3 regions of the Halomonas sp. MES3-P3E genome follow, and region 1 is predicted to be linked to each of the others. Evidence: predicted binding sites of a transcription regulator. Region 1 holds the regulator's gene; each other region holds the start of a gene.
What was found. The regulator sigma-54, encoded in region 1, starts transcription at its own class of promoters, with help from an activator protein. The targets are predictions, from matches to a motif close to TGGCACNNNNNTTGCTNT.
Positions count from the first base shown of each region.

Region 2: the regulator sigma-54 is predicted to act here: its motif matches at 3,965-3,982, upstream of speB (agmatinase).
Region 3: the regulator sigma-54 is predicted to act here: its motif matches at 2,010-2,027, upstream of CXF87_RS12950 (P-II family nitrogen regulator).

Region 1 covers NZ_PJBT01000021.1:150,281-158,035, forward strand. Annotated here, with positions in the region: gene CXF87_RS07900 (KpsF/GutQ family sugar-phosphate isomerase) at 1-401, shown strand, start outside; gene CXF87_RS07905 (KdsC family phosphatase) at 465-1,007, shown strand; gene lptC (LPS export ABC transporter periplasmic protein LptC) at 1,008-1,577, shown strand; gene lptA (lipopolysaccharide transport periplasmic protein LptA) at 1,589-2,098, shown strand; gene lptB (LPS export ABC transporter ATP-binding protein) at 2,110-2,859, shown strand; gene CXF87_RS07925 (RNA polymerase factor sigma-54) at 2,983-4,398, shown strand; gene hpf (ribosome hibernation-promoting factor, HPF/YfiA family) at 4,497-4,805, shown strand; gene CXF87_RS07935 (PTS sugar transporter subunit IIA) at 4,810-5,280, shown strand; gene rapZ (RNase adapter RapZ) at 5,392-6,324, shown strand; gene CXF87_RS07945 (HPr family phosphocarrier protein) at 6,370-6,639, shown strand; gene pmbA (metalloprotease PmbA) at 6,643-7,755, opposite strand, start outside.
Region 2 covers NZ_PJBT01000193.1:39,376-47,130, reverse strand. Annotated here, with positions in the region: gene CXF87_RS20900 (ABC transporter substrate-binding protein) at 1-1,127, opposite strand, end outside; gene CXF87_RS20895 (ABC transporter ATP-binding protein) at 1,173-2,303, opposite strand; gene CXF87_RS20890 (sigma-54 interaction domain-containing protein) at 2,417-3,841, opposite strand; gene speB (agmatinase) at 4,062-5,012, shown strand; gene CXF87_RS20880 (YjiH family protein) at 5,151-6,533, shown strand; gene CXF87_RS20875 (5-guanidino-2-oxopentanoate decarboxylase) at 6,544-7,755, shown strand, end outside.
Region 3 covers NZ_PJBT01000182.1:69,175-76,929, reverse strand. Annotated here, with positions in the region: gene CXF87_RS12965 (AraC family transcriptional regulator) at 24-995, opposite strand; gene CXF87_RS12960 (hypothetical protein) at 1,066-1,290, shown strand; gene CXF87_RS12955 (accessory factor UbiK family protein) at 1,398-1,745, opposite strand; gene CXF87_RS12950 (P-II family nitrogen regulator) at 2,103-2,441, shown strand; gene CXF87_RS12945 (ammonium transporter) at 2,515-3,762, shown strand; gene glnK (P-II family nitrogen regulator) at 3,934-4,272, shown strand; gene CXF87_RS12935 (ferredoxin--NADP reductase) at 4,357-5,133, opposite strand; gene CXF87_RS12930 (LysR family transcriptional regulator) at 5,313-6,239, shown strand; gene CXF87_RS12925 (methyl-accepting chemotaxis protein) at 6,266-7,755, opposite strand, start outside.

The sequences.
Region 1 (7,755 bases):
GCTTAGGCAAACGCTTGCTGCTGCGCGTTAGAGATCTTATGCACGACGGTGAGCGACTGCCCCAAGTCCCCCTGGGAAGCCCGCTGCGCGACGCGTTATTGGAAATCACCCGTCAAGGGCTAGGCTTTACCTGCGTGGTAGATAGCGATGGCCGCCTGGCCGGGGTATACACTGACGGTGACCTTCGACGCACGCTCGACCAGTTTCACAACCTGCGCGATGTCATCGTTGACGATGTAATGACCCGGCCGGGCAAGCGCATCGGCCCCGATATCCTGGCGGCGGAAGCGGTACGCATCATGGAAGAGAGCCGCATTACGGCGCTAGCAGTGGTTGATGAACAACAGCGTCCTATCGGGGCGCTACATATGCATGACCTGCTTGCCAGCGGCGTTATTTAAGACAGCGGCGTCATTCAGCAATATTACCGACCCGCTTTACGAATTTAATGATAAGGAGGTTCTATGACCTTACCTAATGCGCTACTTGATCGACTCCGCCGCGTGCGCCTATTAGCGTTGGATGTTGACGGCGTACTGACCGACGGCCGCCTCTACTTCCAGGCTGACGGTATCGAAATCAAAGCATTTCATACTCAGGATGGTCATGGGCTGAAGCTTCTCAAGCGAGTGGGTATACATGTAGCGCTGGTGACGGGCCGCGACTCTCCCATGGTGAGCCAGCGCGCCGCATCACTGGGCATCGACCTGGTCCATCAAGGCTGTGAAGACAAGCTTGCCATCCTGCGCGGGCTTTGCCAGCGTCTCGATATAGAGTTAGAGCAGGTGGCCTACTGTGGTGACGACCTACCTGACTTGGCCGCTATTAAGCGTTGCGGCGTCGGCATTACCGTCCCTAATGCGCCAGATTACATGCATACCCACGCCGACTGGACCACGGAACGTCTAGGTGGCCACGGTGCCGTCCGCGAAATCTGCGATACGCTGCTTGAAGCTCAAGGGCACTGGAGCGCGGTGCTCGACACCTACCTGCACGGCCGCAATTAAATGGTTAAACGCTTTAAAGTACGCATCTGGTTAGCCGGACTGGTGATTGCCTTAGGGGCTTTATTGGTATGGCTTGACCCCCGCGGGCCTCAAGACATTAGCATCGATCCCGACGCGCAGGCTCAAGAGCCAGGCCACGTACTGGAAAATGCTGAAATCACCCTGTTCGGCGATAACGGCAACGTTATGCAGTCGCTAAAAACGCCGCGGCTTATTCATACGCCGCAGCGAAGCGAAACCTGGACGGAAGAACCACAAGCGGTACTGTATGATAGTGAGAATCGTCAGTGGCTGGCTAGCGCCGAAGTAGGCACGCTCAACACTGTTACACAGGCCCTGCTGATGTCTGGCTCGGCCAGACTGATCGCCCCGGATGAAGGCTGGCAGCTTGATACCGAGCTATTGCATTATGATGGCCTTAATCAACATGCTTGGAGTGAAACACCGGTATTACTGCAGCAACCACCCCAGCAAATGAGCGCTTCACGTATGGACGCGTGGCTTAACACCAGCCAGGTCCGCCTAAATGATAATGTGCGCGGCACACACCCCCCGGCCACGCAACCTTAAGAGGAGCCGCCATGAAAGCCATTATTTATACAGCCCTTTTCTCCACCACTCTTTTTGCCCTCACGATGCCGTTATCGGCAATGGCCCAAACGTCACAACAAGCCCCTGTAGAAGTAGAAGCCGACCGCTTAGATCTGGACCAGCGGGCAGGCACCGCCGTTTACACCGGGGATGTAGATATTCGCCAAGGCGAAATGCAGTTGCGAGGCGAACGGGTAGAGATCGAACGCAACGAGGCTGGCGAACTATCGAAAGCGACATCCACCGGCGAACGCGCCTACCTGCGTCATCAAGTTGAAGGCCAAGATGGCCCCACTGAAGGCTGGGCGCGACGGATTATTTATCACGTCGCTGAGCGCCGCGTAGAGCTGATTGACCAAGCCGAGCTGATCCAGCTCGAGGATACGTTCACCGGCGGGCGCCTTGAGTATTTTATTGACCGTGAAGTGATTCAAGCACGCTCTGACGTTGACGGCAGCGAGCCCCAGCGCATACGTATGACCCTTCAGCCTGAACAATAGGGAGCCAAGCCTTGGCAACTACAGACACTGCGCCAATCAAAACCCTATATGCCCATCACTTGGCCAAAAGCTATAAGCGACGTCGAGTCGTAAAAGACATCAATTTAGAGATCTCCCAAGGCAGCATCGTGGGCTTACTGGGCCCTAACGGCGCGGGCAAAACCACCTCGTTTTATATGATTGTGGGGCTGGTGAAATCCGATGCTGGCAAAGTGGGTATCGACGATGTAGATCTAACCCGCGCGCCAATGCATGAACGCGCTGCGGCGGGTATCGGCTACCTTCCGCAAGAAGCGTCTATTTTTCGTAAATTATCGGTTGCCGATAATATTATGGCGATACTCGAAACACGCAAAGAACTCAGCCGTAGCGACCGCGAGCAGCGCCTGGAAGCGCTACTTGAAGATTTTCACATTACCCATATTCGCGACAACCTGGGCATGAGCCTTTCAGGCGGTGAACGCAGGCGTGTGGAGATTGCTCGCTCACTGGCGACAGAACCCGCATTCATTCTGCTGGACGAGCCCTTTGCTGGCGTAGACCCCATTTCGGTGGGCGAGATCAAAACCATTATTCGGGCATTAAAGCAGCGCCACATCGGCGTACTGATCACCGACCACAACGTTCGCGAAACCCTGGATATTTGTGATATCGCCTACATCGTGGGCGATGGTCAAATCATCGCCAGCGGCTCTCCAGCCTCGATACTCACTAACCAGAAAGTGAGGGAGGTTTATCTAGGCGCTGATTTCCGCCTCTAGCTTATTTTTCACTTCTAATTAGCGCTCTACAACAACTTTACTACCAATGGCATGCTTATTGCACTTGCACCGGAGACCTACTCACACTAGGGTGGAGCATTCTGATTAACGAGTGGTTCTCAGATGGTCATGAAAGCTTCTCTTCAACTGCGCATGGGCACACAGCTGACCATGACACCTCAGCTGCAGCAGGCCATTGCTCTGTTACAGCTATCAACGCTGGACTTACGTCAAGAAATTCAGCAGGCCCTAGATGCCAACCCCATGCTGGAACAAGAGGATGAATTTGGCGAACAGGCTGCCAGCGAGCCCAAAGAGGAAGAGTGGTCAGAGAGCATTCCCACCGAGCTCTCGGTAGATAGTGATTGGTCTGACACCTACCAAGATATAGGCAGTCACGGTGGCTCCAGCAGCGAAGGACCTGATTTTGAGCGCCAAGCGGCTGGCCAGAGTCTTCATGGGCACTTGCTGTGGCAGCTCGCCATGACTGATTTTGGCGCGCGAGAGCAACTTGTCGCAGAAAGTCTTATCGACGCGCTAGATGCTAATGGCTATTTAACTCAGCCGCTCAACGATATCCGTGAAGGGCTTCGCGCCCAAGGTGTCGATGGGCTTAGCCAGCGCGAAGTAGAAACTATTCTGCTTAAGCTTCAGCAATTTGAGCCAACAGGGATATTCGCCCGCGACCTGCGTGAGTGCCTGATGCTGCAGCTGGCCATTCTTCCCGAAGATACGCCGTTGCTGGTTCCTGCCCGCCGCTTAGTACGGCAGTTTCTGGAAGCACTAGGCAAAGATGACATGCGCTTACTTAAACGCCGTCTGGGACTCGATGATAACCAGCTGGCTGATGTCATTCTCCTCATTCGTAGCCTTGATCCACGCCCAGGCAGCGCCTATGGCGATACCGATGATAGTTATGTAACGCCCGACCTGGTCGTACGCCATGACCACGAAGGCTGGCACTTAGAGCTCAATCCTGAGGCATTGCCAAGGCTTCGCATTCAGCCCGACTACGCAAGCTTAATAAAGCGTGCGGATAAAAGTCAGGACAATCAGTTTTTAAAAGAACACCTGCAGGAAGCACGCTGGCTGATCAAGAGCCTCTCTAGCCGCAACGATACGCTACTGCGCGTTGGCCGCGAGATTATCACCCGGCAAATTGGCTTTTTAGAACACGGCGAAGAAGCCATGAAGCCGCTCATATTGGCCGATATCGCCGAGGCCGTGGAAATGCACGAATCGACTATTTCCCGGGTAACCACTCAGAAATTTATTCATACGCCTCGCGGCGTATTTGAACTCAAATACTTTTTCTCAAGCCAAGTCAGCGGCCAGGATGGTGACAGCCATTCAAGCACCGCTATCCGCGCTCGGCTGAAGAAATTGGTTCAAGAGGAGCCGCCAGGCAAGCCGCTTTCTGATAGCCGCTTAGTCACGCTATTAGGGGAGGGGGGAATTCAAGTAGCGCGTCGAACGGTGGCTAAATACCGTGAAGCCATGGGCATTCCCTCCTCTAGCGAGCGACGTCGTTTGCGCTAGCACAAATCAACGTTTTAGGGAAACTCTCGACAAGGGCTTTGCAACGCGGCAAAAAGGGTTACAATCGAAGTACAGTCCGATGGATAAGGAGTACGTCAATGCAAGTTAATATCACTGGTCATCACGTAGAACTGACTGACGCCTTGCGTGACTATGTCAACGAAAAGCTTGAACGTGTAGAGCGCCATTACGACAACATAACCACGGTGCAAGTCACCTTATCTGTGGAGAAAGAGCGCCAGCAGGCCGCCTGTACGCTGCACGCAGCAGGTGCTGATTTACATGCGGAAGCCCTAGACAGTGATATGTACGCCGCTATTGACGCATTAGCGGACAAAATTGATCGGCAACTCGTTAAACATAAGGAAAAAGCACAAGCTCGCGCCCAAGGCGCAGGCGTGCGTTAATTCAATGACGTTGGAAACCATACTCCCCCCGGAACGAGTTCTCTTTGACGTCCCCGGGGGCAGCAAAAAAAGGGTGCTGGAATTTTTCAGCACCTTTATCGCACAAAATACGCCCAGCCTGGACAGCCAAGAAGTGTTTAGCCGGTTAATCGGTCGAGAACGCTTAGGCAGCACCGGTATCGGCAATGGCGTGGCTATCCCACACGCACGCAGCCCGCACTGTTCGGCGCCTATCGCTGGTTTTTTAAAACTGTCAGAAGCGATTGATTTCGACGCCATTGATGGCGACCCAGTTGATCTGGTGTTTGTCCTACTTGTACCCGAAGAGGCAGACGACACGCACCTATCCCTACTCGGCCAGGTAGCGACCATCATGAATGATGCGGATACTCGCCACCAGCTGCGCAAGGCAGGCAGTCAGCGCGAGCTGCTTGAGCTTATTACCGCCAAAATGCGTGAGCATTCAACGTCCTAAGTCGTTAACGCCAATTTAAGTTGTGAAAGCCAACTAATGGTATTTTACACGCTAAGTTGATGCTTCGCCCACCACCCCCAATGCAGCTTGATCTAAGCAAAGCGAGACTCTATGCAACTGGTGATCATTAGCGGCCGCTCCGGGTCAGGTAAATCTATCGCCTTACAAGCGCTTGAAGATCTTGGCTACTATGCGATTGATAACCTCCCTGCCATGTTGCTGGGGTCGTTGGTGGACGAATTACGCGACCAGGGCGACCGCGCCCATTTGGCGGTCAGTATTGATGCCCGTAACTTGCCTGGCGCCCTGGCACGACTGCCCTCTTTATTAGAGGATTTGCGGCAACGTAAAATTGATTTTCAAGTGATCTATCTGACCACTGATGCGCGCATCCTACTTGAGCGTTACTCCGCAACACGGCGGCGGCACCCGCTGACGCGCGATAGCGAAATGACGCTTGAAGAGGCTATCAATAAAGAAGAAGAAACGCTGCTCGACATTCGTGATCTAGCCGATTTATTGATCGATACCTCGAGGCTATCAGTTCACGATTTGCGTCGTCGCATTACCGACCAAGTCGCCCATCAGCGGCGCGACAAGCTCACGCTGACGCTTGAGTCGTTTGGTTATAAGCGCGGTGTACCGTTGGATGCTGATTTGGTTTTCGACGTGCGCTGCCTGCCAAACCCATATTGGGACCCAACGCTACGCCAATTCACAGGCCGCGATGCGAACATAGTGGCCTTCTTAAGCGGTTATCCCATCGTAGACGCCATGACTAACGATATTCAGGCTTGGCTTGAGCGCTGGCTGCCCGCTTACCAAGATAGCCAGCGTAGCTACATGACTATCGCGATTGGCTGTACCGGTGGGCAACACCGCTCGGTCTATATGGTCGAACAGCTAGCAGAGCGATTAGTACACAGTATGGGCGAAATTCAATTACGTCATCGCGAGTTAGGCTTGCAGTACACATTAAATGAACAGCTAGCTGCTCCGCCCGCCAGCACATCCCAAACCGACGAGCAGCAAGCAACGTCTTAAGCGCTTCTATCCATTAATGACACCACTCGGCGAAAAGGAACCAGGGTGCCAGAAAGAATTCTCACACTTACCAATCAACGCGGCCTGCATGCACGCGCGGCGACCAAACTGGTAAAATGCGGCCAACAGTTCACGGCGACAATACGTGTTCAAAAACAGCAACAGGTCGCTGACGCCGCCAACATCATGTCACTGCTGATGCTCGCGGCCCCTTGCGGTACCGAGCTAACCATCAACGCTGAAGGCGATGACGCCGAACAGGCGCTTGATGCTATTCAAGCGCTGTTCGATGCTCGTTTTGAGGAAGATCAGTAGCTTTTAATCTCCCGCTACGGTCATGGCATCAATTAACCAACTACCCGTGTGAACACTGCCACGGGTATCGGTGTCATCGCCAATCCCCACTAACCCGGCAAACATCCGCTCCAGGTTCCCAGCGATCGTAAACTCCTCGATCGGGTACTGTACTTTTCCATCCTCTACCCAAAACCCTGCAGCGCCACGTGAGTAATCACCGGTCACGCCGTTAACGCCCTGCCCCATCAGCTCGGTTACCCAAATACCCCGGCCCATCTCTTTTAATAGACTGTCACGGGATTGCAGTGGTGCCACCAAACGCACATTTCGTGCCCCACCGGCATTACCCGTGGTTTGCATACCCAGCCGACGAGCGCTGTAGGAAGAGAGCATATAGCTGGCAATGCTACCCTGATCGATAAAACGATTATTACGGGTTTGCACGCCCTCGCCATCAAACGGCGAACTCGCTGTGGCACCGATTTCCATTGGACGTTCTTCAAGGCTGAACCAATCGGGAAACAGCGGCGTGCCAAGCCGATCACACAGAAACGAGGCTTGGCGATATAAAGCACCACCGGCTAAACCACTCAGTAAATGACCAATCAAGCCACTGGACAGCGACGGGTCAAATAGCACTGGAAAGGTACCCGTGGGCGGACGTTTTGCGCCGAGCCTGCGCAGCGTACGCTCGGCGGCCTCACGGCCCACCTCGGCGGGGTCGCGCAGTGCCTTGGGATCGCGTGCAGAAGTGTAGTCGTAGTCGCGCTGCATACCGCTCGCATCCTGTGCAATCAGCATGCATGAAAGAGAGTGACTACTGCCCTTTTGGGTGCCTAAAAAGCCGTGGCTATTAGCATAAACGCGCACGCCTTCGCCACTCGAAAGTGATGCGCCATCCGACTGAGAGATACCGTCAACATCACGCCCCGCCTGCTCGCAAGCAAGCGCTAGCTCGATCGCCTCATCGGTTGTGAGTGCCCAGGGGTAATGCACTTCCAGATCGGGTAACTCGGTGGCCATCAACGATGCATCGGCCAACCCGGCGGCCGGATCTTCTCCGGTATAGCGGGCAATCGCCAGCGCTTTTTCTACCGCAGCCTGGATCGAGGCACTGCTAGCATCCGTTGATGA
Region 2 (7,755 bases), on a different contig from region 1:
CCATGTTCAAGCTGGTCGCGGGCTACGGCTGCGGGAGCGAACTCTTCCACATAGCTTTTCAGTGCATCGGTTTCATAAGCGGCGGGGCTAACGCCCATATAGCCGGTTTCAATTGACCAGGCCGCGGCGCGCTCGGGATCGGTCATCCAGCGGATAAAGGTCATCGCTGCGCGTTGCTCTTCTTCGCTGGCATCTTCAAAAATGTAGAAGTTGCCGCCGCCGGTGGGGCTGCCGCGCTGGGTTTTCATTGGCAGCATAGCAACGCCAAAGTCAAAATCAGCTTCGCTACGTACGGCCGTTAGGTTGCCTGTGGTGTGCCACATCATCGCCGTAGATTGCTCGATAAAGTTTTGGCGCAGCGTGCCCCATTCGATGGTGCCATCGGGCATGGCATCGTGCTCGGTGGCTAGCGACACCCAGTATTCCAGCGCTTCAACGGCGGCGGGGTCGTCAAAGTAGACCTCAGTACCATCTTCGCTCATCAAACGATGGCCATTCTGAAACGCGAAGGCCTGGAACATCCAGTAGGGGTAGCCCGTGGAAGGCACCATCACGCCCCACTGCTCGCCATTGGAGGCTTCCCGAACGGTGGCGGCCATTTCGGCCATCTCTTCCCAGTTCTCAGGGGGCGTTTCGGGGTCTAGGCCTGCCGCTTCAAAGGCGTCTTTGTTCCAGAACAGCACGATGGTGGAGCGCTGGAAGGGAATGCCGTAGGTTTTGCCATCCAGCTGGCCGTTTTCCATCAAGCCAGGGTAAAAGCTATCCAGCCAGTCACGCTCTTCATCGGTTTCGACCAGATCATCGAAGGCCACAATGGCGTTCTGCTCAATCAGCTCATAAAGGTCGATTGAAAAAAGAACTGACAGTTGCGGCGTATCGCCAGCCTCGATGGCGGACATAGCCCGTACGCGAGTGTCGTCGTAGTTGCCGGCGTAAATCGCTTCCAGGTTGATATCCGGGTGTTCGCTTTCGAACTCCTCTACCAGATTATCCACCACGTTGGTGAGCGCACCGCCCACCGACACTGGGTAGTACATGGTGAGATCGACGCTATCAGCGTTGACCTGGGCGGCATTCAACAAGCCCGCTGCCAGGGCCGTCATCGCAAAAGGGATCCGCGAACGCATAAGAGACTCCACAAGTGTCAGGACTGAATCAAGGTTGAAAAGCGATCAGTGTTGGAAAGAGCCCACCGCCGGTGGACGAGGAATGCTGCGGATTGGCGGAGCGAAATCGCTTGGTGGCATATCATCGCGCCGTAGGCCGTTAGCATCGAAAAGGTGTATGTTCTTGGACGCCCAATAGAGGCTGCATGGCTGGCCGCTCAATAGCGGTTTGCCGCTTAATCGAACGCGCAGGGTATGCGAGCCCACCTCAACATAGGCGATGGTATCTGCCCCCAAGTACTCTTCACTGACTACCTTGGCGGGTACGCCTGGCGACGCCGCTGGCCGTAGCTCAATATCTTCTGGGCGCACGCCCAAGTGTCCACCGGCGGCCTCCATTGGCGCCACCGGCGTGCTTGGCTCACCTTCAATGACGGCGCCAGTCTCACCAGCCACCAACGGCAGCAGATTCATCGCTGGACTACCAATAAAGCTGGCGGCAAAGGCGCTGGCGGGGCGGTTATAAAGTTCGTCGGGCGTACCGTCCTGCACGATTTTGCCGTGCTGCATCAGAATGACGCGATCACCCATACTCATGGCCTCAACTTGATCGTGGGTGACGTAAATCACCGTCATATTTAGGCGACTTTGCAACGCTTTGATTTCTCTGCGCATATCGCTTCGCAGCCGCGCATCCAGATTGGAGAGCGGCTCATCCATTAAGCAAATGGGGTGTTCGGAGATAATTGAGCGTGCCAGCGCCACTCGTTGTCGCTGGCCACCAGAGAGCTGGGCAGGTTTGCGGGCCAGGTAATCGGTGAGATCGACCAGCTCGGCAACCTTGGCGAGCCGTTCGCGCTGTTCGGCTTTGGGTACTTTACGACTGCGCAGGCCAAACACGATGTTGTCGGCAACACTTAAATGCGGGAACAGTGCATAGGACTGAAACACCATGCTCAGCCCACGGTCACCGGGTGGCAGGCGTGTCACATCACGCTCTCCAATATAGATATGCCCGCCGCTGGCCTCTTCCAAGCCTGCGATCATACGCAGCGTGGTAGATTTGCCGCAGCCCGAAGGGCCTAGCAGAATGACAAATTGCCCAGGCGTGACGTCGAAGGAGATATCATCGACGGCAGCAGTCGCGTCCCAACGTTTGGTGACGCGTTCCAGGCGGATACGCGATTGGTTTGACATAGCACACACATCACCGGCTGTTGGTTGTTATTGGTTCAGCTTGTGTTGAAGGTGTTGCCGTTGTATGACACTTACATGGATCGTTTATGACAGCCGCTGTGTCAAGCAGAAAATCATTTGGCAACTTTAATGCCATAGCGCTGAAGCCTACGCACCACGCTGGACTGACTGATGCCCAGCCGCTCGGCGATGGCATAGGTACTGAGGTGAGTGGTGCACAGCGCCTCAAGCGTTTCCCGCTCTAAACGGGCCATATACTGCTTAAGTGTTTCATGAGGTTCCAGCGCAGGTATCGACGTTGCTGGTGACGAGCTCGGCAGGCTTGCATGGTGTTGTTCGGTATATGGTTGAGCGGCAGGCACCTCAATCTGATCCGTGGGGCTGGAAAGCCACGCCCGTTCCAGCCAGTTCTCCAGCTCACGCACGTTGCCCAGCCATTCGCTGCCCATCAGGGTCGACCAAACGCGGGTGTCGAGAATTTTCTGCCGCCCATAGCGCTGGTTGAGCCGGTTTAAACACGCTTCGACAAGGTCTGGGATATCTTCCCGGCGGTCGCGAAGGGGCGGCAGGGTGACCGGGATCACATTGAGACGGTAGTAAAGGTCTAACCGAAACTGCCCAGCCTCAACCTGTTTAGCCAAGTCTTGGTTAGTGGCCACGACCAAACGAAAATTGACTTTGCGAGAGCGGGTGTCACCCAGCCGAGTCAGGCTGCCATCCTGAATGACCTTTAACAGTTTGGTTTGCATTAGCAGCGGCAGTTCGCCTATTTCATCCAAAAACAGCGTGCCGCCCTCGGCCTGCTCCAACAGTCCCGCCTTACCTTGCCGCGCCGCACCGCTAAAAGCGCCGGGCTGATAGCCAAACATCTCGGACTCAAACAAATTCTCAGGAATGGCCGCGCAGTTAACGTCAATAAACGGCCCGTCACAGCGCTGGCTCCAGCGGTGTAGCTGTTTAGCAAAGGCGGTTTTACCCACGCCCGATTCACCCAGCATTAGCACATTGGCATCTGATGGTGCGACCCGCTTAAGCAGTAGCGCAATTTCACGCATCACGCTGCTGCGCACCTGCAGGTTATCCAGGGCATCATCCAGCGCCTGCTCTTCCGCATCCGGGGCGGCCTGGCTGCGTTTTAAGTGTTCGCTAAAGCGTTTTTGCAGCAGCGCGTATTCGTCCTGCAATAGCTGCAAGTCGGTTAAATCCCGGGAGCGGCTGATAATGCGCTCTAGCTTGCCATTGACGAACACAGGGTAAGCTTCGGCGATGACCCGGCGGCCTGTTCCAGTGACCTGCATGAGCTGCGCTGGTTGGCGGGTGCGCATCACTTCCATGGTGATAGAGGGCTTGAGCACCCCGGCCGCTTGCAACTGCTGCACACTGCTGGTGAGCAGTTCTTCTCGTGATACCCCGTAAACCGCTTCGGCCCCTGGGCTAATATCGACTATTTGTCCATCGCCACTGACGATAAAGAAGTGATCGTTAGCAGTCTCTACAATGGTTTGCAGCACACGTCTGTCTATTTCACTCACTGCCATCGACTCCCTTCAAATAATTCATTATTGAATCTTTGATTCAATAATGAATTGACTAAGCGTTAAATTGATTCATTTTTGCATCATTTGACCGGTAATCCCACCGCTTTATAGGGATCTACGACTTGGCATGATCTGTGCAACGCCTATAGGAGATAGCTAAGGCTGAAAGTCAGGAAAGTTGCATAGGCTAAATCGTCACAACAAATCCAAGGAGATGTGTATGTCGGAGTTCAACCAGCCGCTGGGCGGCAACACCATGCCGCGCTTTGCAGGCCCCGCCACCATGATGCGCCTGCCTACCCAAGACACCGCTGAAGGTTTAGATGCGGCGTTTATCGGCATTCCCATGGATATCGGTACCTCGAACCGCCCCGGCACGCGCCTCGGGCCGCGCCAGATCCGCGATGAGTCGCGCATGCTGCGCCCCTACAATATGGCAACCCGCGCCGCGCCGTTTGAAAGCCTCCAGGTAGCCGATATTGGCGACGTACCCATCAACACCTTCCACCTGCCGAAAAGCGTCGACATCATCACCGCTTTCTACGACGACGTGTTGAAGCATGACTGCATTCCGATGACCCTGGGCGGCGAACACACGTTGACCCTGCCAATTCTACGCGCCATGGCCAAAAAGCATGGCCCGGTGGGGTTGATTCATATCGACGCCCATGCCGATGTAAACGAGCATATGTTCGGCGAGCCGATTGCTCACGGCACGCCATTTCGTCGTGCTCAGGAAGAGGGCTTGTTGGCCCACGGTAAGGTCGTACAAATCGGCCTGCGTGGTACGGGTTACGCCGCTGAGGATTTCGACTGGTGCCGCGATCAAGGTTTCCGCGTTGTTCCCGCTGAGGAGTGCTGGTACCGCTCGCTAGCGCCGTTGATGCAGGAAGTGCGCGAACAGATGGGCGATATTCCGGTATACATCAGTTTCGATATTGATGGTTTGGATCCCTCTGTTGCCCCCGGTACCGGCACGGTAGAGATGGGTGGCCTAACGTCTACTCAGGGATTGGAAATTGTTCGTGGCGCCTTGGGCCTGAATATTGTCGGCTGTGATCTGGTGGAAGTATCCCCGCCCTACGACCCCAGCGGCAACACCGCACTGATGGGCGCCACGCTGCTGTATGAAATGCTCTGCGTCCTGCCGGGCGTGAAGCGTGGCGACTAAGCCGCTCTTAAGACGGTTTTGATTTAAAAGGCGCCGACCTGATAAGGCGCTAATAAAAAGACATATGGCAGGAAGGTCTACTTCCTGCCAGGACGCCGCCAGCCCACCTCCAATAATCACTTCCAATAGGTGAACCCTATGTCGAATAGCAACGTTAAGACCGAAGAGCCGACCTCGTCGGGGCCGATCCCCCAGGCGCATTTACTGAAGTTTATAGTGCCTTCTTTAATTGGGGTTTTGCTGTTTCTCGTCCCTTTTCAATTTGGCGATACCATCAATATTGGTATGGGCCTCATGGCGGAAGGCTTGCAAACGCTATTAGGCTCAGCGCTGCCTGCTATCGCGGTAGTCGTGCTTTGTCTGTCAGTGATAATCACTGTTTATGCCAAACTGGCTGATCCAGCCTGGGCCAAAAAAGGCATGTTGCATGAGATGTTTCATGTTGGGCCGCTGTGGTTGGCTATGCGCGTATTAGGCGCACTGTTTGCGGTGATGACCTATTTCCAGTTTGGGCCTGAATTCGTCACTGCCTCCTTTACCGGTGGCGTCATGCTCAATGATCTTGCGCCGGTGCTCTTAACCTTCTTCTTCTTTGCCGCGCTGTTGCTACCGTTTCTGGTCGAGTTTGGCTTTATGGAGTTTATCGGCAGCATGGTACGCAAGCCGTTCCGGATAATTTTTAACCTGCCGGGACGCAGTGCCATTGATGCCACTGCCTCATGGATGGGGTCGGGTACCGTGGGTGTCCTCATTACCACGCAGCAGTATGAGCAGGGCTATTACAATGGCCGCGAAGCCTCTGTCATTGCTACCAACTTCTCTGTGGTATCCATTGCCTTTGCGCTGTTAGTGACGAGCTTCGTCGATATTAACCACCTGTTTGTGCAGTTTTACACGACGGTCGTGGTGGCAGGGCTAATCGCTGCGGTCATTGTGCCGCGAATCCCACCGCTATCGCGCAAGTCCAATGATTACTATGAGCCGGTCGGCTGTCAGTTAAACGAAGAACGTACCGAAAAAGTCGGCCTGTTCCGCTATAGCTTGATTCAAGCCACCAATCGCGCCGCTGGTGCTCCCGGTCCTCGCGAACTAGCACGTTTGGCGCTGCTCAACGTGATGGATATTTTCCTAGGTTTACTACCCTTGGTGTTTGCCATTGGCACGGTGGCGCTCATTCTGGCGGAGTTTACTCCGCTGTTTACGTGGCTCTCTTACCCGATGGTACCGGTGCTGGAACTGCTGCGTATCCCAGAGGCAGAAGCGGCAGCACCTGCCACGCTGGTTGGCTTTGCCGATATGTTCCTACCGGCGGTATTAGCGACCAATATTGAAAGCGAGCTCACTCGCTTTGTGATTGCCTGCCTCTCCCTGACCCAGCTAATTTACATGTCTGAAATAGGCGCGCTGCTGCTCAAGTCGAAAATCCCCATCAAACTCTGGGAACTGGTGGCCATCTTTCTGCTGCGTACCGCGATTACGCTGCCCATCATCGCCTTTATGGCCCATACATTTTTCTTCTAAGGGGGCTGTAATGAGCGTTGAAGAAGCACGTAAACAACCCGCCATGACCTGTGCAGAGCTACTCATTCGGCTGCTGCGGGAGACTTACGGGGTGAGCGCCCTGTTCGGCATCCCCGGCGTGCATACAATAGAGCTTTATCGTGGTCTGGAAGGCAGCGATGTGCAGCATATAACCCCGCGCCATGAGCAGGGCGCGGGGTTTATGGCCGACGGCTATGCCCGCGCCAGCGGCCAACCGGGGGTATGCCTGATTATCACCGGGCCGGGCATGACTAACATTGCCACCGCCATGGGCCAGGCCCTGGCGGACTCCATCCCCATGCTGGTGATCTCCAGCGTCAACCGCCGCGATACCTTGGGCTTAGGCCAAGGGCGGCTGCACGAGCTGCCCAGCCAACAGCAGATGATCAGCGGCGTGGCGCGGTTTAGCCACACCCTGTTGGATGCCAATACACTGCTCGAGGTGTTGGCCCGCGCCTTCGCCGTTTTCAACGGCGCGCGCCCAGGCCCGGTGCATATTGAAATCCCTATCGATCTGTTTAATGCCCCGGTGGATGTGCCGGCCAGTTGGCAAGCGCCCACGCTTTATCGCGCGGCGCCTGATCCAGAAGGCTTGGTCGAGGCTGCACGCTTGCTTCAAGCGGCGAAACAGCCCCTGGTGCTATTGGGCGGAGGCTGCGTTTCAGCGCCGGAAGCAGCGCGAGCATTGGTAGAAAAACTCGATGCCCCGACGGTAACGACGATTAATGCCAAAGGGCTGCTAGGCCGCGACCACCCGCTGGATTTGGGCGCCAATGCCGCACTGCCCGCGGTTCGTGAACTAGCCGCCAACGCCGATGTGATTCTGGCGATAGGTACCGAGTTGGGTGAGACCGATTATGACGTCGTTTTTGATGGCGGCTTTCACCTCAACGGCACGCTGATTCGTATCGACCTCGACCCTGAGCAGCTAGTGCGCAATCAGCGCACCACGCTTGGCCTAGTGGGTGATGCAGGACGCAGTTTGGAGCTTTTGCTTGGTCACTTCCCCGAACCACTGAAGCGTCAAGGCACTGAGCGAACCGCCGCAGCGTTGGGCGCGCTTAATTTGGTAAACGATCCTGCTTTTGCCGACTTTGTGCCGCTTTATAAAACCCTGGCTGATTATCTCCCCGAGGCGATTTTGGTAGGTGATTCCACCGCACCGGTATATGCCGGTAACCACTTGGTCAGTCAGCCAGCA
Region 3 (7,755 bases), on a different contig from region 1:
GCTAAAGACAAGTGAGTGGTGTCTTAATGGCGTTTCAACACAGCGTGGGGCGCCATCCCAAAAGCGCGCTTGAAAGCGGTGGCAAAATTAGTGGCGTGGCGATAACCGCTCGCATGGGCAGCCTGCTGCACACTATAACCACGCTGCAGATCGTGATATGCCTGGGTTAAGCGGCATTGGCGCAGGTGCTCAAAAAGTGAGTAACCGTAATAGGCGCGAAACTTCTGACGCAGGCTGCTAGGGCTCATGGCTACATCACGGGCCAAGCCATCCAAGCAGTAGTTCTTCATTGGTTGATCGGCAATCTGCTGGTGAAGCGTCGCCAGACAGCCGCGGTCTCGAGAGGTTAAGCGTGTTTCACGGTGATGGGAGGCAGAGCGTGCCGCCAGCGGCGATAACGGGTCAGCGGGTAAGCCATGACCGAGTAGTTGTAGCGCTAGCCCTTGCCACACCAGCGGTTGCCGGCAAGCACTTGTCGGCTGGTCGATGTTGGCGCGCAGGGCCAGAAGCAGCGCTTCAGGTAGCCGCCAGCGATGCAACAGCGGGGCTGCGGGGGATAGAGGAAGCCCATGAGGTTCTGTTGCGAGTACTGCAAGATTCACCGTGCGTAGGCGCGGCTGGGCGGGCTGACAGACCGTGAGCGAATGCTGAGAATTGAAGTGCGCGCACAGCCCATCGCCTGCCATGAGGGCAAAGCATTCAGAACCCACCGTGGCGGTGATATGACCTTCGAGCACAACGCTAATGAACCAGGGCACTGACTGGCGGGAAGTCGACCAGTAGGTACGCTCAACCTGTAGGTCCGAGAGCGTTAAATGGAGCGACGGGGAAAGGCTGACATCATGTACTTGGCCTTGGGCGACGGGCGCTACTTTTGCACACCTCCCCTCAATTCGATAATCGATGCCGAAGCGCAACCCCAATTGTTCCAGCGACTGCGACGTCAGGGTCTGCTGTGTTTGGTTTATAGGCGGGTGAGTCGCGAGTGATTTCATAGGTCATGCGCTATTGTTTTCAATGATATGCATCAAATTGGCGCATCAGTACGCAAGACGACTCGTCAAAATGAAAAAATCTGCGCTGGCAGAGGCCATCCCGCAGCGGCGTCGGCACCGGTTTGATCTATCTTGGTGCTTGCACGCGACTTATTTTTACCAGGTCGCCTTTCTCAACGGCTCCACTAGCGAAGAACGAATGGCGCTTGAAGATAACGGCTACACCAGGAAGGTATCATTGACAGCTAAAATGTCAATGATATTGATTCGTATTTATGAGGATGGGGAGGGCTGAGAGGGCATGATAGAGCAAGGCGACCATCATGACGGCAGACGTCGGCAATAGGTGATGTCACGCTATTGCCGATAACCGCTAACTAATTGACTAGGCAGTAAATGGGTTTACCGTTTGGTCGGTTTTTCGTCTTCATTGCTGTCACTGTCTGGCTCTGGCGTCGGCACCGGCGGTACTTCTGCTTCTACTGGCGTGGCGGTTGGCGCTGTGGAGGCTTCAACGGCTGCTTCAAGGTTAGCCACTTGGCGCTCTAACGCCTCTACCCGCGAACGCGTGCGCTGCAGTACGTCCATCAAAATATCGAAATCTTCTCTGGAAACAAGCTCAAGGCGGTCGAAGGCGCCACGCACGACTTGCTGTACGCCTTTTTGGATATCTTCCGGTGCCTGAGAGGCGTTTTGTAAACGGTCGCCAATCTGCTGGGCCAGTCGGCTGATGCGGTCTTGAGGCGCCATAGCTGCTCTCTCCTTAATAACTCACTAAATGAACATATATAAAAACGGCTTACCGTAAGGATACGCAACAGTTGGCGAATTCGCATGTGTCGAATGGATTAACTGCTCAGCGGGTGGTTTGCATCGAAATGGAGCAGGCAACATTTGCTTACGCCTTTTTTTGGTGCAATAGCCGTGGTGTGACGATGGATTTGACGAGATTAAGCGCTTTGAAAGACTTTCCTTGTTGTCTAATTAGCTGAATTATAAGAAAAAAAAGTCAGCTGGCACGGTATGCGCATTAACGGTTCAGGTGCTTATTCTGGCGGCTGTGCCGCTACCAATCTAGCAGGACTTATCCAGCAGGGGAGATCCGGGATGAAACTCATCACCGCTATCATCAAGCCATTCAAGCTCGACGATGTTCGTGAGGCACTCGCCGACAACGGAGTTCAGGGCATCACCGTTACTGAAGTTAAAGGGTTTGGCCGTCAGAAAGGGCATACCGAGCTGTACCGTGGCGCCGAATACGTTGTCGACTTTCTGCCCAAGGTAAAAGTGGAAGTGGCCGTCGACGATGCACGATTAGAAAGCGTGCTGGACGCAATCTGTAGCGCAGCCAACAGCGGAAAAATCGGTGACGGCAAGGTGTTTGTTACGCCACTGGAAGACGTGATTCGTATCCGCACCGGTGAGCGTGGCGCTGACGCCGTATAACGGACGCCACGCGAACAGGGCTGCATAGCCGTCTTTTGCGTATAACTTCTCATAGAATAACGGGGAACACCTTATGAATGAGTTAGCTGATTTGAGCTACGCGCTCGATACGTTCTACTTTCTAATTTGCGGCGTGCTGGTGATGTGGATGGCCGCAGGCTTCTCCATGTTGGAAGCGGGCTTGGTACGCTCCAAAAATACCGCTGAAATTCTGACCAAAAATATCGCGCTGTTTGCGATTGCCTGCACCATGTACCTGCTGGTGGGCTACTACATCATGTACTCCAGCAGCGCTGGCGGCTTTCTGCCTAACCTAGGCTTCCTGATTGGCGCTGAAAACAGCGTTGATGCGGTGACCGCAGGCGGCGATGACGCCCCCTACTACTCCATGCGTTCTGACTTCTTCTTCCAGGTAGTCTTTGTCGCCACCGCCATGTCGATTGTGTCGGGTGCCGTGGCCGAGCGTATGAAGCTGTGGGCATTCCTGGCCTTTGCAGTGGTGATGACCGCGTTTATCTATCCGGTGTCTGGCTACTGGACGTGGGGTGGCGGCTGGTTGTCTGAAGTTGGCTACTCTGACTATGCTGGCTCAGGCATTGTGCACCTTGCCGGTGCAGCTGCAGCACTCGCTGGTGTCATCGTGCTCGGGCCGCGTAAAGGCAAATATGGCAAAGATGGTTCTATCCACGCGATTCCCGGTGCCAACATGCCGCTGGCAACGCTGGGTACCTTCATTCTTTGGATGGGCTGGTTCGGCTTTAACGGTGGTTCCGAGCTCAAGCTGGCGGCCGTCGATTCTGCGAATAACGTGGCGCAAGTGTTTGTAAATACCAACGCTGCAGCAGCAGGTGGTGTGATTGCGGCACTGATTCTGGCCAAACTGTGGTTCCGTAAAGCGGACCTGACCATGGCACTGAACGGTGCGCTGGCGGGTCTGGTGGCAATCACCGCTGATCCGCTCTCTCCGACCGCACTAGGCGCCACGATTATTGGTGCAGTGGGCGGCATCATCGTTGTCGCTGCCATCGTCACCCTCGATAAAGTGAAACTGGATGATCCGGTCGGCGCGATCTCAGTGCACGGTGTTGTCGGGATCTGGGGCGTGCTGGCGGTGCCATTGAACAACGACGGCGCGTCATTTGGTGCTCAAATCATCGGTATTGCCGGTATCTTCGGTTGGGTCTTCCTGGCAAGCCTGGTGGTATGGCTAATCCTGAAAGCCATCATGGGTATCCGGGTCAGCGAAGAAGAAGAGTATGAAGGCGTTGATATCGCTGAATGTGGTCTCGAAGCCTACCCCGAATTTGGTATTAAGAAATAAGGTAATGCCTACCCATTGAGCTGGTGTGCTCCTTATAGCCTCCCCTAAAGTGGGAGGCTTTTTTATTCTCTGTCGATAGCGGTGTATGCTGGTGAGTAGCGGTTATCGGTTGCGATACTTGCAGCCCTTCAACTCAACCCCATCACGGCCACCCAGTTAGAGGATATGGTAATGAAATTGATCACAGCTATTATCAAGCCGTTCAAGCTTGACGATGTGCGCGAGTCGCTCTCCGACATCGGTGTACAGGGTATTACGGTGACGGAAGTGAAAGGTTTTGGGCGTCAGAAAGGGCATACCGAGCTGTATCGTGGCGCTGAGTATGTGGTGGACTTCCTGCCCAAGGTGAAGCTGGAAGTAGCCGTGGACGACGATATGGCCGAGCAGGTGATCGATGCCATCACCCAAGTCGCTAACACGGGTAAAATCGGCGACGGCAAAATTTTTGTGATGCCGTTGGAGCAGGTAATTCGTATCCGTACTGGTGAAACGGGCAAAGACGCCGTTTAACAACGCACCAGAATACAAAACCCCCGCTAGCCGGTTTATATCCTCAAACCGATTAGCGGGGGTTTTTAATGGCTAGTGGTTAACTTACTTTTCGACGAAAGCGCGTTCAATCACGTAGTCGCCCGGCTCGCCCATGCGCGGCGAGATATTGAGCCCCAGCTCATCAAGCAGTGCGCTGGTATCATCCAGCATGGCGGGGCTACCGCAGATCATGGCACGATCCTGGCGCGGGTCGATGGGCGGCAATCCAGTATCTTCGAACAGCTTACCGGTACGGATATGGTCGGTCAGGCGGCCCATGGTGTGGAACTCTTCACGGGTAACGGTGGGGTAGTAGACCAGCTTTTCAGTGATATCTTCACCCAGGTACTCGTGCGCAGGCAGCTCTTTGGTGATGAAGTCGGCGTAAGCCAGTTCAGAGACCTCACGGACACCGTGTACCAGCACGATTTTCTCGTAGCGCTCGTAAACGTCGGGGTCTTGGATCAAGCTCATAAAGGGCGCCAGACCAGTACCAGTCGAAAGCATGTAAAGGTTACGACCAGGCAGTAGATCATCGGTCACCAGCGTGCCGGTTGGCTTGCGGCTGACCATGATCTGATCGCCCACTTTCAAGTGCTGTAGGCGTGAGGTTAGCGGGCCATCGGGCACTTTGATGCTGAAGAACTCAAGGTGGTCTTCATAGTTGGGGCTGGCAATTGAGTAAGCGCGCATTAGCGGCTTGCCATTCACTTCCAGACCAATCATTACAAACTGACCGGTTTTGAAACGCAGGCTGCGCTCGCGTGTGGTGCGAAAGCTGAACAGGGTATCGTTCCAGTGATGAACACTAAGCACTTCTTCCAGAGCAAACTTACTCATGCCGCTTCTCCCTTAGCCGATGCGGACGCGCTACTGCATCGGGCATATTCTTAAAAAGAATAAAAATGATTAAATAAGTTGCCAGCAAGTCTAAGCAAAGGGTGGTATATCTGTTAAGTGAATTATATTGATATCGGTTATCTGAAAAATAGATATAGATCAAATAAAGGTCAGGCTCTATGCACTACACTTTGCGGCAGTTGGAAGTTTTTGTAGCGGTCGCCCAGCATGAGAGCGTCTCCCATGCGGCGCGGGCGCTCTCCATGTCTCAGTCAGCGACCAGTACCGCGCTTGCCGAGCTGGAGCGGCAGTTCGATTGCCAGCTGCTGGATCGCATCGGCAAGCGCTTAAAGCTCAACGCACTCGGCTTTCAACTGTTGCCCAAAGCGGTGGCGCTGCTCGACCGCGGGGAAGAGATAGAAGAACTCCTGCGTGGTCAACAGGGGGTTGGGTCGCTGGAGGTAGGCGCCACGCTAACCATCGGTAACTATCTCGCCACGCTGCTGATCAGCGACTTTATGCAGCGCCACCCCGGCAGCCGAGTGCGCTTAGCAGTGCGCAATACCCGCCATATAATCGAAGGTGTGCGTCAACATTCGCTGGATTTAGGGCTGATTGAGGGGCAGTGCGACGATGAGATGATCATCAGCCAGCCCTGGGTCGAAGATGAGCTGTGCGTGTTCTGCTCGCCGCGCCACCCACTGGCAGGCCGTGAGCACCTTGAGTTAGAGCAACTACTGCGTGAAGACTGGATCATGCGTGAAGAGGGCTCGGGCACGCGGATGACGCTGGAGCACGCCGCACGCCACCGGCGCAGCCGGTTTAATACCCTGCTGGAGCTTGAACACACCGAAGGTATTAAACGGGCGGTAGAGTCGGGGCTAGGGATTGGCTGTGTTTCACGCCTCGCTCTACGCGATGCCTTCCGGCGCGGCAGTTTGGTACCGCTGCCCACGCCGGAGTTGGATTTAAAGCGTCAGTTCACCTTTATCTGGCACCGCCACAAGTACCTCACCACCGGTGTGCGTGAGTTCTTGCGGCTATGCCGTGAAATGACCGCTGGGGCTAAACGCAGTGACGATATTGCGCTGCCGCCGATTCCTTAACATCTCCACTGGCTTTGCTCTTGAGATTAGGTGGTATAGGCTCTGGCGTTGCTTAATGCTAACGGAGCAGACGCTGATTCTGAAAGTTTGAAGCCGCCCACTGCATCTGCCAAGCGTAGTGACTGATCTTTTAGCTGCTCAGCTGCAGTGGTGGATTCTTCCACCATGGCGGCATTCTGTTGCGTCATGCGGTCGAGTTCGGACACGGCAATATTGACCTGACTGATACCATCACTTTGCTCACGCGTAGCGGCGGTAATTTCGTTCAATACATCGGTTACACGAGTGATGCTAACGACAATCTCTTGCATGGTAGAGCCCGCGCTCTTAACCAACTGAGTACCGTTGGTAACAGTTTGGTGAGAAGTATCTATGAGCGTTTTGATCTCACTGGAGGCATCGCTGCTGCGCTGAGCCAATTTACGTACTTCATCGGCTACCACGGCAAACCCACGGCCATGCTCACCAGCGCGTGCAGCCTCTACAGAGGCATTCAATGCCAGCAGGTTGGTCTGGAAGGCGATGCCATCCATCAACGTAACAATCTCGCTGATTCGCGTAGATGACGCCGAAATATCGTCCATGGTGGCAACAACCTGGCCCACTACGTCACCACCGCGGTTCGCTACTTTAGATGCGTCTAACGACAGTTGGTTAGCATGTTGTGCCGAGGAAGCGGTATGTTCGATAGTGCTGGTGATTTCTTCAATGGAAGCAGAGCTCTGCTGAAGGCTTGAGGCCGCATTGTCGGTGCGCCGCGATAAATCCTGGCCACCAAGGGCAATTTCACTGGCCGCGGTTTGTACCGATTGGCTGCTGTCGCGAATGGTGAGCATGACACCATCCATTTTAGCGACAAACTGGTTAAAGGCGCTGGCGATTTGTGCCACTTCGTCGCGTCCATCTTCTGATAAGCGCTGAGTTAAATCGCCGCTGCCGCTGGCTATGCTCATCAATGCATTGCGCACGCTAAGCAAACGACGCAGTAGGAAAGTTAACAACAGACCAAATGTAATTATCGTGACGCCAGCAACGATGATTAGCGTCACAATGGAGGTTGTCGCGATTGCCCGAAGGCCCGTTGTGGCTTCGGCTTCATCTAACGCCACCACCAATTGCCAATCGCTATTACCGCCTACTGAACGTGCCATTAGTAGCTTACTGCTACCTTCCAGGGTGATTTGTTGTGGGCTAGTCGCAGACGTGAGTTGTTGTAAGTAAGCAGCGCTTAATTCATTACTCAAGGCGGTAGAGGGCTCAAGCGTCAGCTCACTATTGGGATGAGCCACAAGGGTACCGTCGCCCGTTACCAGGAAGCCGAAGCTGGAAGGCGTGGGAGATATACCATCAACAATAGCCACCATATCACTGATGTTAACGTCGGCGCCTACTACCGCCTGTAATTGATTGTTTTGGTAAAACGGCCGGGCAAAGGTAACGACAAGATCCCCGCTCTGGGCATCGACATAGGGGGCAGTCACAATGGTGTCTTCGGCATTTACAGCTGCCTGATACC